Regions from separate parts of the Neobacillus sp. 204 genome, predicted to be linked through region 1. Evidence: riboswitches for the same ligand, from Rfam matches in the RefSeq annotation. Region 1 holds a riboswitch; each other region holds the start of a gene.
What was found. A riboswitch is a leader RNA that binds a small molecule or an ion and turns the genes downstream of it on or off. The one in region 1 is predicted to bind S-adenosylmethionine.
Positions count from the first base shown of each region.

Region 1 (5,433 bases):
CACAGTTATTTAAAGCAGGCAGTGGCTGATTTTTATTTAAGAGAATATGGAGTAACCATTGATCCGAATAAAGAAGTGGCCATCTTGTTTGGCGGGAAGGCTGGGCTTGTTGAAATACCCCAGTGCTTATTAAATCCCGGAGATACCATCCTCGTACCTGATCCAGGCTACCCGGATTATTTGTCAGGGGTTGCACTGGCCAAAGCAGAAATGGTAATGATGCCGTTAAAGGAGCAAAAAAACTTTTTGCCAGATTATAGCGAATTAGACGAGAAAGTCTTAGCCGAAGCAAAGGTCATGTTCCTCAATTATCCTAATAATCCCACTGGCGCTGTGGCCACTCGTGAGTTTTTTGAAGAAACTGTAAAACTTGCGAGTGAAAATGATATTTGTATAGTCCATGATTTTGCCTATGGGTCCATTGGTTTTGACGGTGAAAAACCTTTGAGTTTTTTACAGGCCAAAGGCGCAAAGGACGTTGGAATTGAAATTTATACATTATCTAAAACGTTTAATATGGCGGGCTGGCGTGTTGGTTTTGCTATTGGAAATGAGAGCGTCATTTCCGCGATTGAACTCCTACAGGACCATTTGTATGTCAGTTTATTTGGAGCCGTTCAAGAGGCAGCAAGAGAGGCATTAACGGGCTCTCAGGAATGTGTAAAAGAACTAAATGAGTTGTATGAGCGAAGAAGGAATGTATTGATTGATGGTCTTCGTTCCTTAGGTTGGAATGTCAGCGCTCCAAAGGGATCTTTTTTTGCGTGGCTTAAGGTTCCTGAAGGTTTTTCCTCTGCGGAATTTGCTAATCTGCTCCTTGAACAGGCGCATATTATGGTTGCACCTGGAATTGGATTTGGGGAATTTGGAGAGGGCTATGTCCGGGTAGGATTACTATCAAGTGAAGACCGATTAGCTGAAGCTGTCGAAAGAATTAGTCGTTTGGAAATATTCTAAAAAATTAATTGACAATTTATTTTTTTCTTGCGATAATCCAAATTAAAGTTAAAAAGTATCATAATTTAATAAAAATACGAATCGTTTTCTTATCAAGAGCAGGCGGAGGGAAAAGCCCTATGAAGCCCGGCAACCGACTTATACGTAGTGTTAAGCACGGTGCTAATTCTTACAGCAACAAGGCTGATAGATGAGAAGATGTTAGTTTTCAGCTAACCTCTTCTTTGCTGAAGAGGTTTTTTTATGTTTGATTAAAAGGAAGTGGTTCTGGAGTGACTGAAATTATTGCTACATATTTACTTCATAATGAAAAGAATCCGAACAAGAAGGCTGAAGAAATTGCGCTTGGACTAACAGTCGGTTCATGGACAAACTTGCCTGAATTAGAGCAAAGCCAATTGCGCAAGCATAAAGGGAGAGTCGTCTCTGTAGAAGAGTTTCCATCAGAAAAAGAGGATCAATCAATAATCCAAATCGCCTATCCAACGCTCAATTTTTCAAACGACCTCCCTGCCATCTTAACCACCGTTTTCGGTAAGCTTTCATTGGATGGAAAAATTAAATTACTTGATTTGCAATTTGATGAGGGATTAAAGAGTCAGTTTCCAGGTCCAAGATTTGGGATCGAAGGTCTTCGGGAGAAATTAAACGTCTATAATCGACCGCTATTAATGAGCATCTTTAAAGGCGTACTCGGGAAAGACCTCACGTTTTTAGTCGAGCAGTTAAAACAACAAGCCCTGGGTGGTGTTGATTTTGTGAAGGATGATGAAATCCTATTCGAAAATCAATTAACACCATTTGAAAAAAGAATTCTTGAAGGAAAAAAAGTACTTCAAGAAGTATATGATCAAACCGGGCACCGAACTTTATATGCAATAAACCTAACAGGCAGAACATCGCACCTGAAGGATAAGGCAAGGAAGGCTGCTCAGCTTGGCGCTGACCTCTTATTGTTCAATGTTTTTTCCTATGGGTTAGATGTTTTGCAGGAATTAAGAGAGGATAATGAAATCTCTTTACCGCTAATGGCTCATCCAGCCGTCAGTGGTGCATTTACATCATCTCAGGTGTTTGGATTATCCCATTCATTAATGCTTGGTAAACTTCTCCGTTATGCTGGTGCTGATTTATCATTGTTCCCATCTCCTTATGGGACTGTGGCATTAGAAAATACGAAGGCACTTTCAATTGCCAGTGAATTAACAGGTAAAGATAGCTTTAAAAGGTCCTTCCCTGTTCCGTCAGCTGGGATTCATCCAGGCTTGGTGCCTTTATTGATTCGGGATTTTGGTATCGATTCTGTCATAAACGCAGGCGGTGGAATTCATGGCCATCCAGATGGTGCCCGAGGCGGCGGTCTTGCATTCCGACAAGCGATAGAAACAAATCTCCAAGGCAAGTTATTGGCCGAAGGGGCTGAAAACTATCCTGAACTTAAACTAGCATTAGAGCTATGGGGGAATCCTGAGGTAACGGTATGACATTGAATTGAGGTGGGGGAACTCAAATGCTAAACGAAAGATGGAATGAATTAGCCGATGTAAAGGATGAACTAGCAGACCGAGACTGGTTTATGGGTACAAGCGGAAATTTGGCGATTAAAGTTAGTGAACATCCACTTCAATTTTTGGTGACGGCTAGTGGTAAGGATAAGCGCAGGCGTACAGATGAAGATTTTTTACTGGTTGATAAATTTGGTAACCCAGTTGAAGAAACTCATTTAAAACCCTCAGCAGAAACACTTCTTCATGTTGAAATTTATCGAAAAACGAAGGCTGGCTGCAGTCTCCATGTCCATACTATTGATAATAATGTTATCTCAGAAGTTTATGGTGATCACGGTGAGGTTACATTCAAAGGACAAGAACTAATCAAGGCATTTGATTTGTGGGAAGAAGACGCCGTCTTAAAAATACCCATCATTCGAAATTATGCCCATATCCCAACACTTGCGACTAAATTTTCTGAACATGTTTCAGGAGATACAGGTGCCGTCTTAATTCGTAACCATGGAATCACTGTATGGGGGAGAACGGCTTTTGAGGCGAAAAAAATCCTTGAAGCATCCGAGTTTTTATTTCGATATCAATTACGCATTTTAGAGTACAAATCAAACCAATTATTTAAAGTAATCTAACCAACAACACAAAGGGGAGGATGGATTAAAATGGCGTATATTACTTTTCAGAACAAAGATGAGCAAATCCAAGTCCAAGAAGAAGTAGCAGGTTTTCTTGAATCTCAGGACGTTATTTATGAAACTTGGGATATTAGCAAACTCCCAGTAGAGCTTGTGGAAAAGTATCTTTTGAGCGGGGAAGAAAAAGAACAAATTCTAAGTGCTTTTGCAGGAGAAATCGCTGATATCTCTGCTAGAAGGAGTTACAAAGCACACGATGTTATCTCCTTGTCAGAAAATACTCCAAATTTGGATGTCTTACTGACAAATTTTAAAAATGAACATCATCATACTGATGATGAGGTTCGCTTTATAGTTAGTGGCCACGGTGTATTTATCATCCAAGGCAAAGATGGTGAGTTCTTTGAAGTCCATCTAAATCCTGGCGACTTGATCTCTGTACCTGAAAATACAAGGCACTATTTTACGTTGGAAGAAGATCGGAAAGTGGTCGCAGTAAGGATCTTTGTTACAACCGAAGGATGGGTGCCGATTTACGAAAAATTAGAAATTCCTCAATAAAAAAATAAAAAACTGGCTGTAGAAATCTACTGCCAGTTTTTTATTGCCCATTTATTGAATTAATGAAATAGGCTGTTTTCTAAAAGTTTGTTGTTCTTGAAATAAGATGAAAAACTTTGTAGAAAGTACTGAGCAGACCGAATACACGAAGACTCCTGCGGGAGGACGGGGCTGGGGAGACCCCACAGTCGCTTGCGCCGAGGAGGCTTCCCGGGCCGCCCGCGGAAAGCGAAGTGTATTTGGGCTGCGGGTTAAATAACAACAATCTTTACTAAAACAGCCATGAGATATAAGAAAGTGTTGGTTGGAATTGGAGAATTTTGTCGCAAAAACAAGAAATCAATCGAAAAAATTGTCGAAAAACGAAAGAAATAAAATGTTTTGTCTACTTTTGCGAATGTGTTTACTTTTATCATAATTCTTGTCATAATTCATCAAGTAGTCTAATTTTTAGTGTTTTATTGCAATAGAGTAATAGGTAGGGGGATTACATTGTACGAGCATCGTATTAGCCATAATGAAATGATTGAAGAGATAAAAGCTAAAAGGGAACTTATGATAAATAGTGCGTATTCACTTGGATTTACAAGTGAAGTGACTATAAAATATAGCCAAGAGCTGGATGAGTTAATAAATGAGTATCAAAAGGTCATGGAAGCTTCCTCCAGGCCAAATGATGAAATTAAATTTGCTTTTAAACAAATGATTATGATATTGCCCAAGGTATTAGTTTAACAACAAGAGTAGCAAAAAAAACTTTTACACTGCATTCCTTAAGATAAAATAATATTATGAAAAGACATTTATTATGTACACCATGACTAGTAACCCCAAGATAAAAGCATAGGAAGAAACCCGCTCATTTCTGTTATCATGGCTTTCAGGTATTAATTCCTTATAAATGATAAATAACATCGCCCCAGCCGCAAAAGATAACCCATAAGGGACAAGGCCTTGAACAAATGAGGTCAAAAAATACCCTAATAACGAAGTAACGATTTCAATGGCACCTGTTAAGGTGGCAATAATGAAGGCCTTTAATTTACTTATCCGCTGATTAATTAAAAATAATGCAACAAGGAGGCCTTCCGGCGCATTTTGAAATCCAATCGCTAAAGCAATAAGATTTCCCGTATCGCCTTGTTGGGACGCATAGCTGACGCCTACAGACAATCCCTCAGGAATATTATGCAGAGTAATCGCAGAGATAATTAAGAGAGCCTTTCTCGTCAAATTGGATTCCAGTTTTGTTGTGCTGTAAGTCAATATGAGGAATATTTTTTTCTAATAGAGACAGCGTCCATACCCCCAGACATATTCCTACAAAAAGGGCTGCAAATCCCCCGTTTTTCATTGCCTCAGGAATCAAACCTATTGTAGAAGCAGCCATCATAATCCAGCACTAAAGGCTAATAAAACATCCTTCCAGCGATGTGTAATGGATTGATGAATAAATAGAATAATTAGTGCCCCTGCCCCTGTAGATAACGCCGAAAGTACACTGCCAAAAATAACCTTAGTCACCACACATCTCCTTTCCTTCTTATAACCCAAATCAAAACATCTACAAAATTAGACATGAACTGTGATTTTTATCATTGTTTATATCTAAATATTTCATATAGTTATATTAGTACTATTTTATCAAATATTTACAACACGTTTAACTACATATCTTACCACAACTTGTCATATCTTCAAATTGTTTATACTATTTAACCACCTCCTAGATACTGCACAAAGAATTGTTTAGAGTCTTTTAATCATCACTA
Region 1 is NZ_JBJORY010000001.1:308,494-313,926, forward strand. It holds gene ACJ004_RS01580 (pyridoxal phosphate-dependent aminotransferase) at 1-957, shown strand, start outside; SAM riboswitch class I at 1,044-1,154, shown strand; gene mtnW (2,3-diketo-5-methylthiopentyl-1-phosphate enolase) at 1,230-2,441, shown strand; gene ACJ004_RS01590 (methylthioribulose 1-phosphate dehydratase) at 2,468-3,097, shown strand; gene ACJ004_RS01595 (1,2-dihydroxy-3-keto-5-methylthiopentene dioxygenase) at 3,128-3,661, shown strand; gene ACJ004_RS01600 (Spo0E family sporulation regulatory protein-aspartic acid phosphatase) at 4,154-4,396, shown strand; partial or broken gene ACJ004_RS01605 (ZIP family metal transporter) at 4,451-5,185, opposite strand.

Region 2 (5,433 bases), on a different contig from region 1:
CAACTAACGTTGAGAAATCAAGATTCTTTGGATTTTCAACAATATCCTCTACTCTTGCATTCACGCCAACGCCCTCTTTTAACTTAATTAGGCCAGCTTTTTCAAAAATTGGTAAAATCCGTCCATGGTCACTAAATGAATCACTCATAATAATTTTCGCACCTTTTGGAAGGTCCTTTAAGCTTTTATATTTTTTAGAATAAATTCCGATTGGTTCCTTATGAATACCACCAACACTTACAAAATCATAATCCTTATTTTCTTTCATTTGCAATTCTAAATACCCTGGTGTTTGAAAATAGTTTGCATCGAGTTCTTTATCCCTTAACGCCACATTTGGAAGGATATAATCTTGAAAAACTTGTACTTCTAGATCAATGCCTTTTTTCTTTAATAATGGTTTAGCCGCTTCTAATATTTCCGCATGCGGTACAGCAGATGCACCAACGACTAATTTCTTGTTACCATCTTTTTCTTCTGTTCCGTTTTTTGTACCAGCACACGCTGATAAGGCAAATACAACTAACGTAATCGCAATGAAACTAAATACTTTTTTCATTTTCTAACTCCTCCTGTTATCGTTTATCTGTTTTCTTTGTAAAATAATCCCCAACAAATTGGATGATAAAAACTAAAATTAATATCGCAATCGTTGCAACTAACGTAACAAACGGTCGATTGCGCTGAAAACCTTCAAGGTAGGCAAAATGTCCAAGTCCGCCTGCTCCAATGACACCCGCCATTGCTGTAAAGCCGACTAGTGAAATAGTTGTGACTGTAATCCCTGAAATTAATGCTGGCAAAGATTCCGGTATTAAAACTTTAAAAATAATATGATTATGTGTTGCTCCCATCGATTGCGATGCCTCAATGACACCTTTATCGATTTCCCTAAGGGCAATTTCCACCATTCGTGCATAAAAAGGAGCTGCTCCAATAATTAGAGCTGGCAGTGCCGCATTTGCTCCGAGCATAGTCCCAAGCAATAATTTTGTAAATGGAATTAATAAGACAATTAAGATGATAAAGGGAATCGATCTGAAAATATTAACAAACCCAGCAATAATAACATTAATTGTCCGATTTGCCCACAAATTTCCTTTATCTGTTAAAAATAACAGCAGACCGAGAAATAATCCTAAGATAAATGTAGCTAACACTGAAATGGAAGTCATATAAATGGTTTCACGTGTTGCTTCAATTAATTCATCCCACTTTACCATTTCCATAAAGTTAGCCATTACTGATCACCTCCACGCCGACTTGCTGTGAATGAATATAATCGATGGCTTTCTGTATTTCGCTGGCTTGTCCATCCAAATGAATAAATAATGTCCCATATGATCCGTTTTGCGTGTGAGAAATTTTCCCTTGAAGAATATTTACAACAACGTCGAAATCCCTGATTATATTTGTGATTAATGGCTGTTCTGTCGCCTCTCCAACAAACGTTAGCTGAACCACTTGCCCCTCGGGATAACGTTCGAGTAGATGATCGGTTGTTTCTTTCGTTTCCTCTGGTTCTGTTACCTGTTGGACAAAACGTTTTGTAATTGGCTGCTTCGGGTTTTTAAACACATCAAGCACCGGACCTAGTTCGACCACTTTTCCACTTTCCATGACGGCCACCCTATGACAAATTTTCCGAATGACATGCATTTCATGTGTAATCAACACAATTGTCAAACCCAGCCTTTTATTAATATCAACTAACAATTCTAAAATAGAATCGGTAGTCTGTGGGTCTAATGCGGAAGTAGCTTCATCACATAAAAGGACTTTCGGGTTGTTTGCGAGCGCTCTGGCAATTCCGACACGCTGCTTTTGTCCACCGCTTAGCTGGGACGGATAAGCATTTTCTCTTCCTTCCAGGCCGACTAATTTTATTAATTCTCTTACTCTTTTTTGGCGCTCAGGACCTTTGATACCTGCTATTTCTAATGGAAAAGCGATATTCTCACTAACTGTTCTCGACCACAGTAAGTTAAAATGCTGGAAGATCATACTGATCTCTTGACGTGCTTTTCGGAGTTCCGCACCCTTTATCTTTGAGACCACTCGGCCTGCGACTGTAACCGTTCCGTTAGTTGGCAGTTCCAGTCCATTTAACATTCTGATTAAGGTACTTTTACCAGCACCACTGTATCCAATTACCCCGAAAATTTCACCCTCTTGAATTTCAAGGTTTACATCATCAACGGCTCTTAGCTGCCCTTGTTTAGAAGGGAAGATCTTCTGAACATTTTTTATAGAAATCATTGAATCACCTGCTTCTTATTCAATTTACCTAAGATTCTGAAAGATTTTTCTTGTAATATACCGCTTAAATATAATATAGGGTTTGACGTTTTGAACAAAAAGATTCAATTTTAACAAAATAAAAGCCTTTCTGCGCAGGCAGAAAGGCATCATAAATAATAATCCTTTCTCCCATCTCCCAAAGCAATCGCTTTGTGTGAATTGGCACCATTTCAATAATAAATATTGACGGTTGCCGGGCTTCATCGGGCACATCCCTCCACCTCTCTTGATAAGAGCATCAAGTACTATATTCAATTAAAAAGTTCATTTATTTAAGTAATTATATTACAAAAGTTATCGTATCACGGATAAAAAGGGGTGTCAACGAAAAAAACTTCATATTCGGAAAATACGTTTGGGTCACTTTTAGGCATTTACATTTAGTGAGGTTAAACCAGTTGCTAAAACCATTGCTGATTCTAGGTCTTCAATTAAGTCTTCCACATTCTCGATACCAATGGAAAGGCGAATTAAATCTTCAGTTACACCTGCAGCTTTCAGGCCTTCGGCATCTAATTGCTGGTGTGTGGTGCTAGCAGGATGAATAATTAAACTTTTCGCATCGCCAACGTTGGCCACATGCGCCCAGAGTGTAACCGCATCAATTAATTTAGCACCGGCTTCTTTCCCACCTTTAATTCCGAAAACGACCATCGAACCCGCGCCTTTTGGTAAGTACTTTTTGGCTAATTCATAATCAGGATGCGATGGATGACCAGGATAAGAAACCCACTCCACTGCAGGATGGTTTACTAAATAAGCAACCACTTTTTGTGTATTGGCCACATGCTCTTTCATGCGAACATGAAGTGTTTCAAGACCAAGGACAAATTGGAAGGAGTTTTGCGGACTTAATGCAGGTCCTAGATCACGAAGTAATTGGACACGTGCTTTAATAATATAAGCCACTGCTCCGAGCGCTTCTGCATAAACAAGATCATGGTAACTTGCATCTGGGGTGGTGAAGCCAGGAAATTTATGTGAATTCCAGTCAAACTTGCCACCATCTACAATGATTCCGCCCGTGGTCGTTCCATTTCCTAATAACCACTTTGTCGCAGAATGGATGACAATATCGGCTCCATGTTCAATTGGCCGGCATAGGTATGGAGTGGCAAAGGTATTATCAATAATTAATGGGACACCTGCTTCATGAGCAATTTCAGCAACTTTTTCAATATCGAGGATGCGTAGGCTTGGATTACCAATCGTTTCAGCAAAAACAGCCTTGGTTTTGTCAGTGATAGCGGCGCGGAAATTGTCCGGATTTTCAGGGTCAACAAATTTCACGTTTATCCCATATTTCGGCAGCGTCACCGCAAATAAATTATAGGTTCCGCCATAAAGATTTGCTGCCGAAACGATTTCATCGCCAGCCTCAGCAATGTTTAAAATGGCGAGAGTAATGGCTGCCATTCCGCTCGCAACCGCTAGGGCACCAACACCACCTTCTAATAGGGCAACTCTTTCTTCAAATACAGTTGTCGTTGGATTATGAATCCGCGTGTATATGTATCCCGGTTCTGCTAGGCTAAAAAGATTTGCGGCATGCTCGGTATTCTTAAATTGGTAGGCATTGTTTTGGTAGATTGGAACGGCCCGGGCCCCAGTTACCGGATCTGGAGTTAATCCACCATGAACACTTAACGTTTCGAAACGATACTTTTTTTGATTTTCACTCATACTGTTTCCTCCTCGGTTTAAATAATTTTTGCAAAGTCTTCCTGTGCCTTTGTCAAATAAAAGATAGATTCAAGCAATAGCGTTGTGCGTAATGGGGCGGAAATACTTAGTTGGCCGTTTCGTTCAAGAGCTCGTAACCTTTCTTTCCCTTCTAATAGTTGCTTCATGGCTTTCAAGTCCCCACGAATCTCTGGTATCGTTTGGTTCTCTTCGCGATCATGAAGGATGAAAAATTCTCCATCCTTGATGATAATTTGAATGGCTTTTTGTTCACAAACCAAATTCGCTCGTAAATTGATATGCTCAAGTAACGGCAGAACATGCCCTTGCTGTTTAATGGCTATTTGAAAGGTTTTCAACACTTCTATCATTTCCACCACTCCGGTCTACTCTCTTATCTTAAATATACAGGAGACGGGCCTGAAATCCTCTTTAAAGTGGTCGACAATTATCTACTTTGGGAGGAGGGGAGGGAAGATTTCCTGAGAAATATGTCGGATTGAGAGAATTTTTTGAAAAGAGTCGGAAATTAGTCATAACTATTAGCTATTGGAGGGTGCAGAATTTTGTAAAATTAATTTATTCTAGATGAAAAGGATGTGAATTATGAGTTTTAAACCTCGTATTGAATCAGATGAAATAAAAATTTTAAGGTATCTAAACTTGCGAATGAAATTAGCGGAGAATGATAAACAGCGCTATCATAACCTTGTGAAGGGGTTTGAGGGTGAGGTTATGTTTGATGCATTGACTGAGAAACTTCAGTGTCCAAGTTTGATTCTAAACGACCTGTTACTTGAAGCTAACAATAGTAAATTCCAACTTGATTCTACGATTATTTTCCAAGAAAGGATATACCTATTTGAGGTGAAAAATTACGAAGGGGATTTTTACTTTGAAGGTGACCGATTTTACGCCCTCCCCAAAAAAGAATACAAAAACCCCCTGCTCCAATTACAACGAAGTGAATCCTTACTCCGCCAGCTTTTAGAAAACCTTGGGTACCGAATCCCTATTGAGGCTTATGTAATCTTTATCAATCCCCAGTTTACCTGTTATCAAGCTCCTCTTAATGAACCTATTATTTATCCAAATCAACTCAATCGCTTTATAAAAAAACTGAACATGCTTTCCTCAAACCTTAATACTCGGCATATGAGGCTAGCAGAAAAATTGGTTTCAATGCATCAGATTGAATTACCATATGATAGGTTACCTTCATATGAATTTGGTCAGATAAGAAAGGGGGGTACCTGCAAATTATGTAATTCTTTTTCGATAACTGTTCAAGGAAATAAGGTGATTTGTGATGTTTGTGGTTGCGAGGAGTTGGTTGATTCCGCAGTTCTAAGAGGGGTGCAAGAAATTACACTGCTGTTTCCTGAAAAAAAAATTACCACTATTTTAGTTAAAGAATGGTGTAATGTAATTGAGTCTAAAAAAACAATT
Region 2 is NZ_JBJORY010000004.1:208,500-213,932, reverse strand. It holds gene ACJ004_RS10395 (MetQ/NlpA family ABC transporter substrate-binding protein) at 1-559, opposite strand, end outside; gene ACJ004_RS10390 (methionine ABC transporter permease) at 576-1,241, opposite strand; gene ACJ004_RS10385 (methionine ABC transporter ATP-binding protein) at 1,234-2,259, opposite strand; SAM riboswitch class I at 2,428-2,537, opposite strand; gene ACJ004_RS10380 (O-acetylhomoserine aminocarboxypropyltransferase/cysteine synthase family protein) at 2,668-3,984, opposite strand; gene ACJ004_RS10375 (hypothetical protein) at 4,002-4,355, opposite strand; gene ACJ004_RS10370 (nuclease-related domain-containing protein) at 4,591-5,433, shown strand, end outside.
Region 2: it holds a riboswitch for S-adenosylmethionine, as region 1 does, so the genes downstream of both, ACJ004_RS10385 (methionine ABC transporter ATP-binding protein) here and mtnW (2,3-diketo-5-methylthiopentyl-1-phosphate enolase) in region 1, are expected to answer to the same signal.

Region 3 (5,433 bases), 570 kb from region 1:
ACAAAGCAATTTTCGAGCTACGATCGTAACGGCGGAAATAATGACGGTTTTGAAGGGACTTACTCCTGCTTACGCCAGGATGAAGAAGGCTGTGTTATTGCGGAAAGTGAAGGCGCTGGTGAAGTCGAATCGATTTGGTTTACCCGTGATGGCGGAGATGTAACCAGAACAGGAAACATTAAGATTGTTTTGGATGGAAAAACAGTAGTGGATGCATCTTTGCAGGCTGTTGTGAATGGAGAATTGGGAGCACCATTTCTATTCCCATTAGTCGCAAATGGTGATCAAACATCCGGCGGTGTCTATATTAAAATTCCAATGCCATATAAAGAGAGCATGAAAGTAGTTACAACTAACAATCCATATTTTTACCATGTAACTTACCGAGCATTTTCCGATGCTGTTGGTGTAAAAACATTTGATCCAACTGATAAAGCTGAAGATGTCATTGAACTTTTGAAGAAATCAGGTACTCAGGATCCAAAACCAGAACAGGAGAAGGCTAAAAAAGTTGCAAAGGATTTCCAGTTAGCTCCTGGTGAAAAGGTAACACTAGCAAATTTGAATAATCCTGGAAGTATTTCAGAGCTTCGTATGCAAATTCCGCAAATCATTGGTCCGACTCCTGGCAAGCGGGTTATCGATGATGGACGTGCATTTACAGGCTATAGTGAATTTACTGCTGCCGTTAATCCTGAAAACGAAGCGGTGCGGATTACCCGCCGGCTGGATAAAGTGATTGGAAATCAAAAAGCTAATCTATTAGTAGATGGAGTGAATGCGGGCGTTTGGGGGCCACTTCCTGCCGGACAGGGCTGGCTCGATCAAACAATTGAAATTCCGGCCGAATTAACAGCTGGAAAAGAAAATATCACCATTAAAAATAAGTTTGTTTCCTCTGACGTTGATTTTAATGAATTCAGTTACTTCATTGAATCAAAGGTGAATGGTGAATGGGTGCAAACGGATGTCATGGATCTTGGTCCAAACTCCCTGGATGATGAAGCAGCCCACAATTACCAAATTGTAGACCAAAAATGGCAGGGAGTCAGAGACTACCAATATCCTCCCACTGGTGATTCAGAGCTTATTGCAGCTTCAGATGATGTTCTGCAAAATGCCAGACTACGAATCACTTTCGATGGGGAATTGATGGTGGACTCGCCAGTTGGAGAATTCTTTGGGTCTGCCTTTGGTGAATATAACGTTAAATCGTTATTCTTCTCTATGGATACAAATCCGGAAGGCTGGTATACATCTTGGTGGCCAATGCCTTATAAGAAGTCAGCAAAGGTTGAATTGTATAATGGATCTGAGCAAGAAATTACAGCCGGTAAGGCCGAAGTGACATTTGCCAAGTCAGGGCAGTGGGCAAAGGCTTTAGGTTCAAACCCGACTTCCGCTTACTTCAGAACGACTTCTCACAAGGGAGAAGTGACAGGCGGTCAGGATTGGACTTTCTTAAATACCATTGGAAAAGGAACAATTGTTGGGGTTTCCCATTCAATGGAGGGGAAAGACTTTACACGGAATTATCTTGAAGGTGACGAAAGAGTATATGTAGACGAAGCAAACCTTCCGCAAATTCATGGAACAGGAACAGAAGATTTCTATGAATCAGGCTGGTACTTTAACCGCGGAACCTTCACCAATCCCTTAAACGGCAACACTGCCCACGAAGTCAATGCCTTTGGGACAGAATTTGACAGTACGGGAGCATACCGACTCCTAATCGGCGACTCCGTCTCATTCAACACATCCGCAAGATTCGGCATCGAAGTCGGCTGGGAAAACAATGTCCCTGCCCACTATGGTTCCACAACATATTGGTACGGAATTAAATAATGGTGGTGGAGTAATAATATTGTTTTATATGGTGCCTGACACCGAAGAAAGACAGTTTACCCAATTTGTCCACGTGGAGTGGACGGTGATAAAGTGATTATAATTTAGCCAGGTTTCTTCGCAGGAGGAGATCTGGTTATTTAGCGTAAAATAAAAGTAAAATATGCTTCTTATCGTCCAATGGGGTTATTATTTTAAATTTTTGCTTGATTTTTTAGATTAGTGAGTGGTATTGTTAGTAACAATAAACCAACTAAACATTAAAAAATAAATAGCGATAAACTTCTTATCCAGAGTGGTAGAGGGACAGGCCCTGTGAAACCCGGCAACCATCAAGTCAAAATTTTGGCTTGAACGGTGCTAATTCCTGCAAAGGTATTACCTTTGAAAGATGAGAGGAGAGTATTTAACAATACAAACCTCTCTTTTAATCAAGAGAGGTTTTTTTAAATGGATAAAAGGTTTATCGCTCAGGAGGAGCGAAATTAAATGGAAAGAGCAGTATTTGGTGCAAGTGAATTTTTTAGTCAAAAAGCTTTTATTACAGGATTTCGAGGTATTGAATCTGTTCAAACAGGACACCTAAAAGGGAAAAATGTAGATATAGTAGAAATATGGTTTGATCCCTGGAAAGTATCTTATCATGAATTATTAGAGTTGTTTTTCGACTTACATGATCCAACTTCTAGGAAAGGTCAGCAATTTAAAAATCAATCATTCATTTTCTTTTCAGATCTTAATCAATTAACTGTAGCTAAACAAAAGAAAAATGAGTTACAACATATATTTAAAAATGAACTTATAACAGAAATTACTCCAGTTCGGGAACATATTAATAGTCTAGAAGAAATAAAATTAATATCCTAAACCACTAATTTGAAAATGTTTTGGCAAGTACTGTTTTTGTGCGACTGACAGGTTAGAATTTTCTCAAAATAAATCTAAAAATCCGTCACTGCGACGGATTTTTGGTTTTATTGTTTTATTGGAATACAAACACTTAAATATTCCGGAGGGGTATCAGAATTTGGAGCTCCTCTTGAGACTTGTTAAGTATAGAAAAATTGAACTCGTCAGCATTATAATAGTAACGTAAAAGGAGGCATATAACATGGGAGAAATAACTGAAGAAATCGTTCCATTACCCCAAGTATTTTATGAACAGCCGACTCTTGAACTGGCAAAGGCTCTGCTCGGATGCCTCCTTGTAAAAGAAACTAGTGTGGGAATGGCGGCAGGTTATATTGTCGAAACAGAGGCTTACATAGGTCCAGGTGACAGGGCTGCCCACAGTTATAATAATAGGCGGACCACTAGAACCGAGGTCATGTTCCAACGTTCCGGCCTTACCTATACTTATTTAATGCATACACACTGCCTATTCAATGTGGTTAGCGGTGGTAAAGAAAATCCTGAAGCGGTTTTAATCCGCGCCTTGGAACCTCGGTATGGTATCGAGATAATGAAAAACAGGAGAGGGCTGGAAGACTTGCGAAGCCTGACAAATGGGCCGGGCAAACTGACAAAATCATTGGGCATTACCATGGAGGACTATGGCCACACTCTTACGCATCCTCCATTATATATTGCTAAAGGCCTTAGTCCGGATAGCATATCAGCCGGGAAAAGGATCGGAATTGACAAGTCTGAAGAAGCACGGGACTATCCATGGCGCTTCTGGGTTACGAATAATAAATATGTTTCACGGCATCAAAAGTCTATTTACGTGTATTAAAGTAGGACTCGTCTCTAAAAAAGTTGTTACTTTTTTGGAATCGCTGATAAAGTTGAAGTTTCGCTGATAAAGTGTTTGGAATCGCTGATAAAGTTGAAGTTTCGCTGATAAAGTGTTTGGAATCGCTGATAAAGTTGAAGTTTCGCTGATAAAGTTGAAGTTTCGCTGATAAAGTGTTTGGAATCGCTGATAAAGTTGAAGTTTCGCTGATAAAATGTTTGGAATCGCTGATAAAATTACAGATTCGCTGATAAACTTACGAATTACGCTGATAGTTTAGATTAATTCACTATGATTTTACACTTTCTGGGAGGTCGAACGTTGTAAATAACCACATTCTTTACGAAAACAACCTAAAAAGGACTTAACACCTTGGTTAAGTCCCTATAATAAATGGATTAATTTAGTTCTCCATAGTAAGAATTAGGCTTGCAGCCGATTATTTCTTCCTTTCCTAGAGTTTATTCTATCGAAAAGGATTATCCATTTAATCCTATTGTTTCGATTTTACTAATATGAAGTTTTTTTCAAAAAGAACAATCTTTATCAACACCTCCTCATCATTAAAATGGTTTGGTTCCGATCACCTGGACCGATAAAATCTAATGCGGCAGGAGAAAAGACCGTAACTTTTCTCTTAACGCCCTCTAAAAGAATTCGGATTGATTTAATAACTCCGATATCCTGAAAGGCATTGCCTCCTAAGAAAATCTCCTTGTTGACGCTCCTGCCAAGGACAGAAATATTTTTTTTACTAGCCTTATTAGTGGTGTCACGCTCATTCAATTCTTTATTGATTAGCAATGATACTTTCTTTGTTTGAAATACTTCTTCTTCTACCGATGCAATTACGCCGATTTCACGTTTATTTAACACTAAGACGAAGTTATAGCCTGTCTCTGTTTTCCTTTGTACTATTTCTACTTCATCTGTAATAATCGTGACGAAATCTACGTTTTCATTCAGGTGTGAGTTTTTTGAGGTTTCCTTTTGTTTCACCACTCGATAAAATGCTTTTGCTCCAATTCCTTCTTCGGTGAAGTCAAAGGGTTTAATACTTTGTGTGCGGACAAAGTGAAGTTGATGTACCTTTTCTTTGTTGTTTAATTGGACACATAATGCCACATCTTCTTTCACCGCCTTTCCCTCTTCGTTAGAGAGCATAGGAACATTCATTTTCATGCCTGGAAATTGAACGAAGATGTAGCTGAAGTTTTTCTTAGGTTGTAGATCTGAAAGTATCATAAATACACAACCTCTCTATTTTTGTTACAAGATTATTTTTCTTGTAAGAGTATAATTCAATATCATTCTTCTCATTCCTGTATGTGTATGATGAGTTTTTATCGTCACTTTCTTATGAAATACGATGGTTCCTCCTATTTGTTGAGTAAATATGAGGAAATCTACTATCGAAATATGTAATTGATAAAAATATGCCTTTTAAAACGACAATTTATAGACTATTCGCTCAATTATGTATAAAATAAAATTTATATATTTTTGATTCAAAAATAATATAGGATTCACATGTTTCTAAATGAATCTTGTTTTACAATTAAGATAATAAAACTTTTAATATACTTGGAGGCTGTCATGAACTTTGTAAGTACACGAGGTAATGTAACTAAAATTGGATTTATTGATACAGTCCTAATGGGACTGGCAAATGATGGGGGACTATTAGTACCTGAGAAGATTCCGCAAATTTCTGCAGACAAGTTAGAGGCAATGTCCGAGTTAACTTATCAGGAATTAGCATTCGAAATCTTTTCCTATTATGTCGATGGTGAAATTCCAGACAATGAGTTGAAGGCATTAATCGAGAAAAGCTATGCTACCTTCCGCCACCC
Region 3 is NZ_JBJORY010000001.1:880,148-885,580, forward strand. It holds gene ACJ004_RS04025 (glycoside hydrolase family 172 protein) at 1-1,845, shown strand, start outside; SAM riboswitch class I at 2,129-2,243, shown strand; gene ACJ004_RS04030 (peptide-methionine (S)-S-oxide reductase) at 2,335-2,712, shown strand; gene ACJ004_RS04035 (DNA-3-methyladenine glycosylase) at 2,957-3,580, shown strand; gene ACJ004_RS04040 (hypothetical protein) at 4,127-4,762, opposite strand; gene thrC (threonine synthase) at 5,177-5,433, shown strand, end outside.
Region 3: it holds a riboswitch for S-adenosylmethionine, as region 1 does, so the genes downstream of both, ACJ004_RS04030 (peptide-methionine (S)-S-oxide reductase) here and mtnW (2,3-diketo-5-methylthiopentyl-1-phosphate enolase) in region 1, are expected to answer to the same signal.

Region 4 (5,433 bases), on a different contig from region 1:
GTTTTTAACATAGAAAATTTGTGGCCATAAGGTTTCAGAGTTTCAAAATTTCTCTTGAAAGAGAAAGGAGGTCAGTTTTATGGTAAAACATGAAACAGAAATTTTTACATTGATTTTACATGGTGGAAATGGTCGAAGTGCAGCAATGGAAGCCATTCATGCCGCAAAAGAACAGAATATGGATTTAGCACGGGAGAAATTAAAAGAAGCAAATGATTCTTTAAATCAGGCACATCATATTCAAACATCGTTAATTCAATCAGAGATTGGTGGAAATCCAACAGAAATTTCACTTTTAATGATTCATGCGCAAGATCACTTGATGAATGCGATGACCGTAAAAGACTTAGCAAAAGAGATTGTTGAATTGTATGAAAGGGGCCTTAAATAATGTCAAAGAAATTTAAAATTGTGACAATAGGTGGGGGCTCTAGTTATACGCCGGAACTAGTTGAAGGTATTATAAAGCGTTATGATAAAATACCAGTTACCGAACTTTGGCTTGTTGATGTAGAAGCAGGTCGTGAAAAATTAGAAACAGTTGGAGCGCTAGCAGAGCGCATGGTAAAAAAGGCTGGGGTTCCAATTGAAATTCACCTTTCTTATGATCGTCGTGAAGCTTTGAAAGATGCTGATTTCGTTACTACACAACTTCGTATTGGGCAATTGGCTGCACGTGCACTTGATGAAAGAATTCCATTAAGTTATGGTGTAATTGGTCAAGAAACCAACGGTGCAGGTGGTTTGTTTAAAGCGCTCCGTACGATTCCAGTTATTTTGGATATTTGTAAGGAAGTTGAAGAGCTTTGTCCAAATGCGTGGGTACTTAATTTTACAAACCCTGCAGGTATGGTTACAGAGGCAGCATTAAGATATTCAAATATTAAGAGATTTATTGGCCTTTGTAATATACCGATTGGAATGGAAATGGGTATTGCAGAACTTTTAAACGTGGATCACTCTCGTATTCGTATTGATTTTGCAGGTCTTAATCATATGGTTTTTGGATTAGATGTTTATTTAGATGGAGTTAGTGTAAAAGATAAAGTTCTTGAAATGATAATGGATCCTGCAAATGCAAGTTTTGTGAAAAATATTGACGCAGAGGAGTGGGCACCTGAATTCCTCAAAGGTATCAATGTCATCCCATGCTCATACCATCACTACTACTACAAAACATCTGAGATGTTGGCAAGAGAATTGAAAGAATTTGAGTCTAATGATACACGTGCAGAAGTCGTACAACGGATTGAAGCATCTCTATTTGAAAAATATAAAGATGAAACGCTAGATGTAAAACCACCTGAGTTAGAAAAACGTGGTGGAGCATTCTACTCCGATGCGGCTTGTCGTTTGATTTCATCTATTTACAATGATACGCGAGATATTCAACCATTGAATACAATGAACAAAGGGGCAATTTTAGGCCTGCCATATAACAGTGCTGTTGAAGTTAGCTGTGTCATTACGAAGGATGGTCCGGTTCCATTAACGATGGGAGAATTGCCAGTTCCAGTTCGAGGATTGATACAAACGATTAAATCTTTTGAACAGATGGCAATTGAGGCTGCGGTAGAAGGAAGTCGTGAAAAAGCAATCGTTGCATTGACTATCAATCCGCTTGTTGCTAACGATAAAGTGGCTATAGCTATTGTAGACGAAATGCTAGAGGCGCACAAAGCATATTTACCAAGATTTTTTTAAAAATAACCAATCCGATTGTCAGATTTTTTATCTGATTTCTTGATAATAAAAAAAAGTGGTATTCATATCACATTGACACATAAAACCCACCGAATCATTATTCGGTGGGTTTTGTTGATGTTAATCTATATATTTATATTGTGTTTGAACGCAATTTTTATAATAAAAATCATAATGAAACAACCAATCTAGTTAGATTATTTAATAATTCGCTTTGTATTGTTAATGATATAACTAAGAATGATGACCTTACGATCGTGGAATCACCCTTAATGTCACCCTCGCCTGCCTTTACTGCACACTTAGAGTGGCAGCTTGGTAGTTTACTGGTAAGTAATCATATGGATCGGTTGCTGAGCTTGTTATGGTTTGCGCATACCAGGTATAATCTCCAAGAATGGTAGGAGACAGCCAATCAGAAAAAGTAAAGGTGATACTTTGGTTTCCTGCAAGGCCAGCCGTGTCAATATACACATAATTTCCAGAAAACTTTAACTGGCTTGAAAGGTTTGTTCCATCACTCTTTGTAGCTGTAACAGTAGCCGCAGTTGGATCTGGCCATTTAGGAGGAGCCATAATCTCTACCTTTTGAATCGGATAAGTCGACGGAGCACGAAGAGTCACATTTATCGTTTGATTTGTTCCAGCCGAAACAGTGCTCTTATCAATCGAAACGCTACCCCTTCCATAGGAACCGCTTATTCTTAAAAACTCATTATAGTATTTGTCAGCAGTAGCTTTATCATGGATGACCATTAGGTTTTCACTGTTGGTGTCATTTGCATTTGCACTTGCGTTAAAAGAACCTGTAACCACAGCAGCGATTGTATATCCTTTGTCAGCAATCAAAACTTTATCGTGCAATTTTCCATCATAAGGGTTATCTGCAATACTGACTGGGATTCCAGCCTCTGCCAGGTAAGCAAGCTCCCCATATGGACCGTTGCTCCCATATTGGCTGCTGTCAAATATTCCTTCAACATTTACCCCGCGGTTTTTCGCATTGATCAATGCTGTTCTTACGTTATCATCTGTAAAAGAGAAGTAATCGAAGTAAACATTATATTTAGCGTTATTTATGACATCGATAATAGAAGTAATCGGATTGTCTTCAGGAGCAAAATAAACTTCCACAGGTATATTTGCCGTTGAGGTTGAAACGGTCACCTTTTGCGAGCTTATTGTGGAAGGAGAAGCAGTCTTTGTAAATTGGTTGTATACAAACATTTCTTCAAAATCAGTTTTATAGATAGATGCAAGAGAAGAAGAATTCCATAGGATTGTATTATTATAGTTATTAGCATTGCAGGTATCGGTAACATTAGTTGAACCCATCCAAACTTCTTTTCCATCAATAATGGCATATTTGTTATGCATTAATGCAGATCGGTTGTCTCCTTTTACAGAAATGCCCGCATTGATGAGTTGCTGTGTAAAGGTGTTGGAAATGTAATCTGAATCGGTTACAATGCGAATCGCTACTCCGCGGTTCTTTGCTTGAATAAGTGCGTCAACAAATGGCTGATAACGGATTTCATAAAATGCTCCATCAATTGTGGAAGTTGCCTTATTAACCTCCGTAATTAGTGCGTCCACCAGGTTTACCGCTTGACCTGGACCGAAGGATACTGTTTCAGAATCATAGGTTACTGCACTAACCTTGTTATTAACGTCTGGGACAAAATTAAACGTTAATACTGCTGCAAAAATCAGTAAGGAAATTCTTCTAAATAAATTCTTGGACATCTCTTAGCCACCTTTTTTCTTTAGTTTGAAACATTTCTATTTTAGCAAATAAACAATTTGCAAAGATTAGAAACTCTCACAATGTTTATAAAGAGTTTGTAAATTTTTATTCTTCTTCATTCAAATTACTGTCATTTCATCCCTTTTATGGGTGTGTCTTCTTGTTTCTTGTTCAAAAAGACCCGCCACTTAGTCGATGCCCAAATGGAATCTGGAAAAAAATTAATGGTGGATCATAATCAACGGTTTACTGGTGCCCATCAAAAGGCTAAAGAAATCATACAGAATGGAGAGCTTGGAAAAGTACTTACTTTTAGAACGACGTTTGGACACTCTGGACCAGAGCAATGGGGTGTAAAAAAAACAAACTCAACGTGGTTCTTTAAAAAGGAACGCTCAGGAAGAACAGTGGTGTAATCGATGCCTTTATTGAATGTGTACATCTTGATCATGCTCCACTTGTAACAGGCGACAATGCATTATCTTCTCTTAAAGTCATTTTAGGGATTATAGAAGCAGCAGAAACAAATAGTATTGTTACTATTTAAATAGAGTCTCTCCTTGCAGAAAAATCTTATAAGGAGAGATTTTTTTTTTATAACAGCCATTATAATATTTTTTGTTTGTAAGGGTTTTAAAATTTTAAAAACTCAGAAATAGATTGACAGATATTTCATAGATTGGTAGAGTTATAAAAAAATATTTCTTATCCAGAGAGGTGGAGGGACTGGCCCTATGAAACCTCAGCAGCAGGTCTAATATGACACTGTGCTAATTCCATCGGGTGTGATCCCTTGATAGATAAGAGCTTACGTTATTATTGATCAGTAACGCACTCATTTATCAGAGTGCGTTTTTTGTTTTTTCTGGATGTTGGAAAAGGAGACTATGATGGAAAAGAAAAGCAAGCAAAAATTTCAAAGACAAATGCAAACACGACATTTAGTCATGCTATCGCTCGGCGGGGTGATTGGAACAGGATTATTCTTAAGTTCGGGTTACACGATTCAACAAGCTGGCCCGTTTGGGACCATTCTGTCCTATCTGATTGGTGCACTAGTGGTTTATCTCGTCATGCTATGTTTAGGAGAGCTTTCCGTACATATGCCTGAAACGGGTGCCTTTCACAGTTATGCGACTAAATATATTGGACCAGGGACGGGGTATACCGTTGCTTGGTTGTACTGGCTAACTTGGACGGTTGCTTTAGGTTCTGAATTTACGGCTGCAGGATTATTAATGCAGCGATGGTTTCCATCCGTTAATGTCTGGATTTGGAGTTTGCTGTTTGCTATTTTGGTTTTTGTCTTAAATATACTGACGGTTAGGTTTTTCGCTGAATCTGAATTCTGGTTCGCGTCTATAAAGGTCATAGCGATCGTTCTGTTTATTGGTGTAGGAGCAGCGGCAATGGTAGGTTTTGTTCCGATGACCCATTCCGAATCGGCACCGTTCTTCTCTAATTTTACAAGTGCAGGTTTATTTCCAAATGGTGCTTTTGCGATTGTCATGACCATGCTTGCGGTTAACTTTGCTTTTTCAGGAACGGAATTAATAGGAGTTGCAGCGGGGGAAACAGCAGATCCGGAAAAAACGATACCAAAGGCCATTCGGACAACATTGTGGAGATTGATTATCTTTTTTGTAGGAACAATTGTTGTATTATCTGCGTTATTGCCTACTTCCGATGCAGGAGTATTAGAGAGCCCCTTTGTTGCCGTTCTTGAACAAATTGGAGTCCCATATGCAGCTGATATGATGAACTTTGTCATTTTAACAGCCATTCTATCGGCTGCAAACTCAGGTCTTTATGCCTCTTCAAGAATGCTTTGGTCACTTGCAGATAAGAATACGATCTCACCAATTTTTACAAAATTAACAAAACAAGGTGTTCCAATAAATGCAGTCATTTTCAGTATGCTTGGCGGTGGTTTAGCTTTGTTCTCAAGTATTATTGCACCAGATACAGTGTATATCGTACTT
Region 4 is NZ_JBJORY010000015.1:47,520-52,952, forward strand. It holds gene ACJ004_RS24765 (PTS lactose/cellobiose transporter subunit IIA) at 80-391, shown strand; gene ACJ004_RS24770 (6-phospho-beta-glucosidase) at 391-1,704, shown strand; gene ACJ004_RS24775 (phospholipase D-like domain-containing protein) at 1,996-3,450, opposite strand; partial or broken gene ACJ004_RS24780 (Gfo/Idh/MocA family protein) at 3,649-3,849, shown strand; SAM riboswitch class I at 4,154-4,258, shown strand; gene mmuP (S-methylmethionine permease) at 4,342-5,433, shown strand, end outside.
Region 4: it holds a riboswitch for S-adenosylmethionine, as region 1 does, so the genes downstream of both, mmuP (S-methylmethionine permease) here and mtnW (2,3-diketo-5-methylthiopentyl-1-phosphate enolase) in region 1, are expected to answer to the same signal.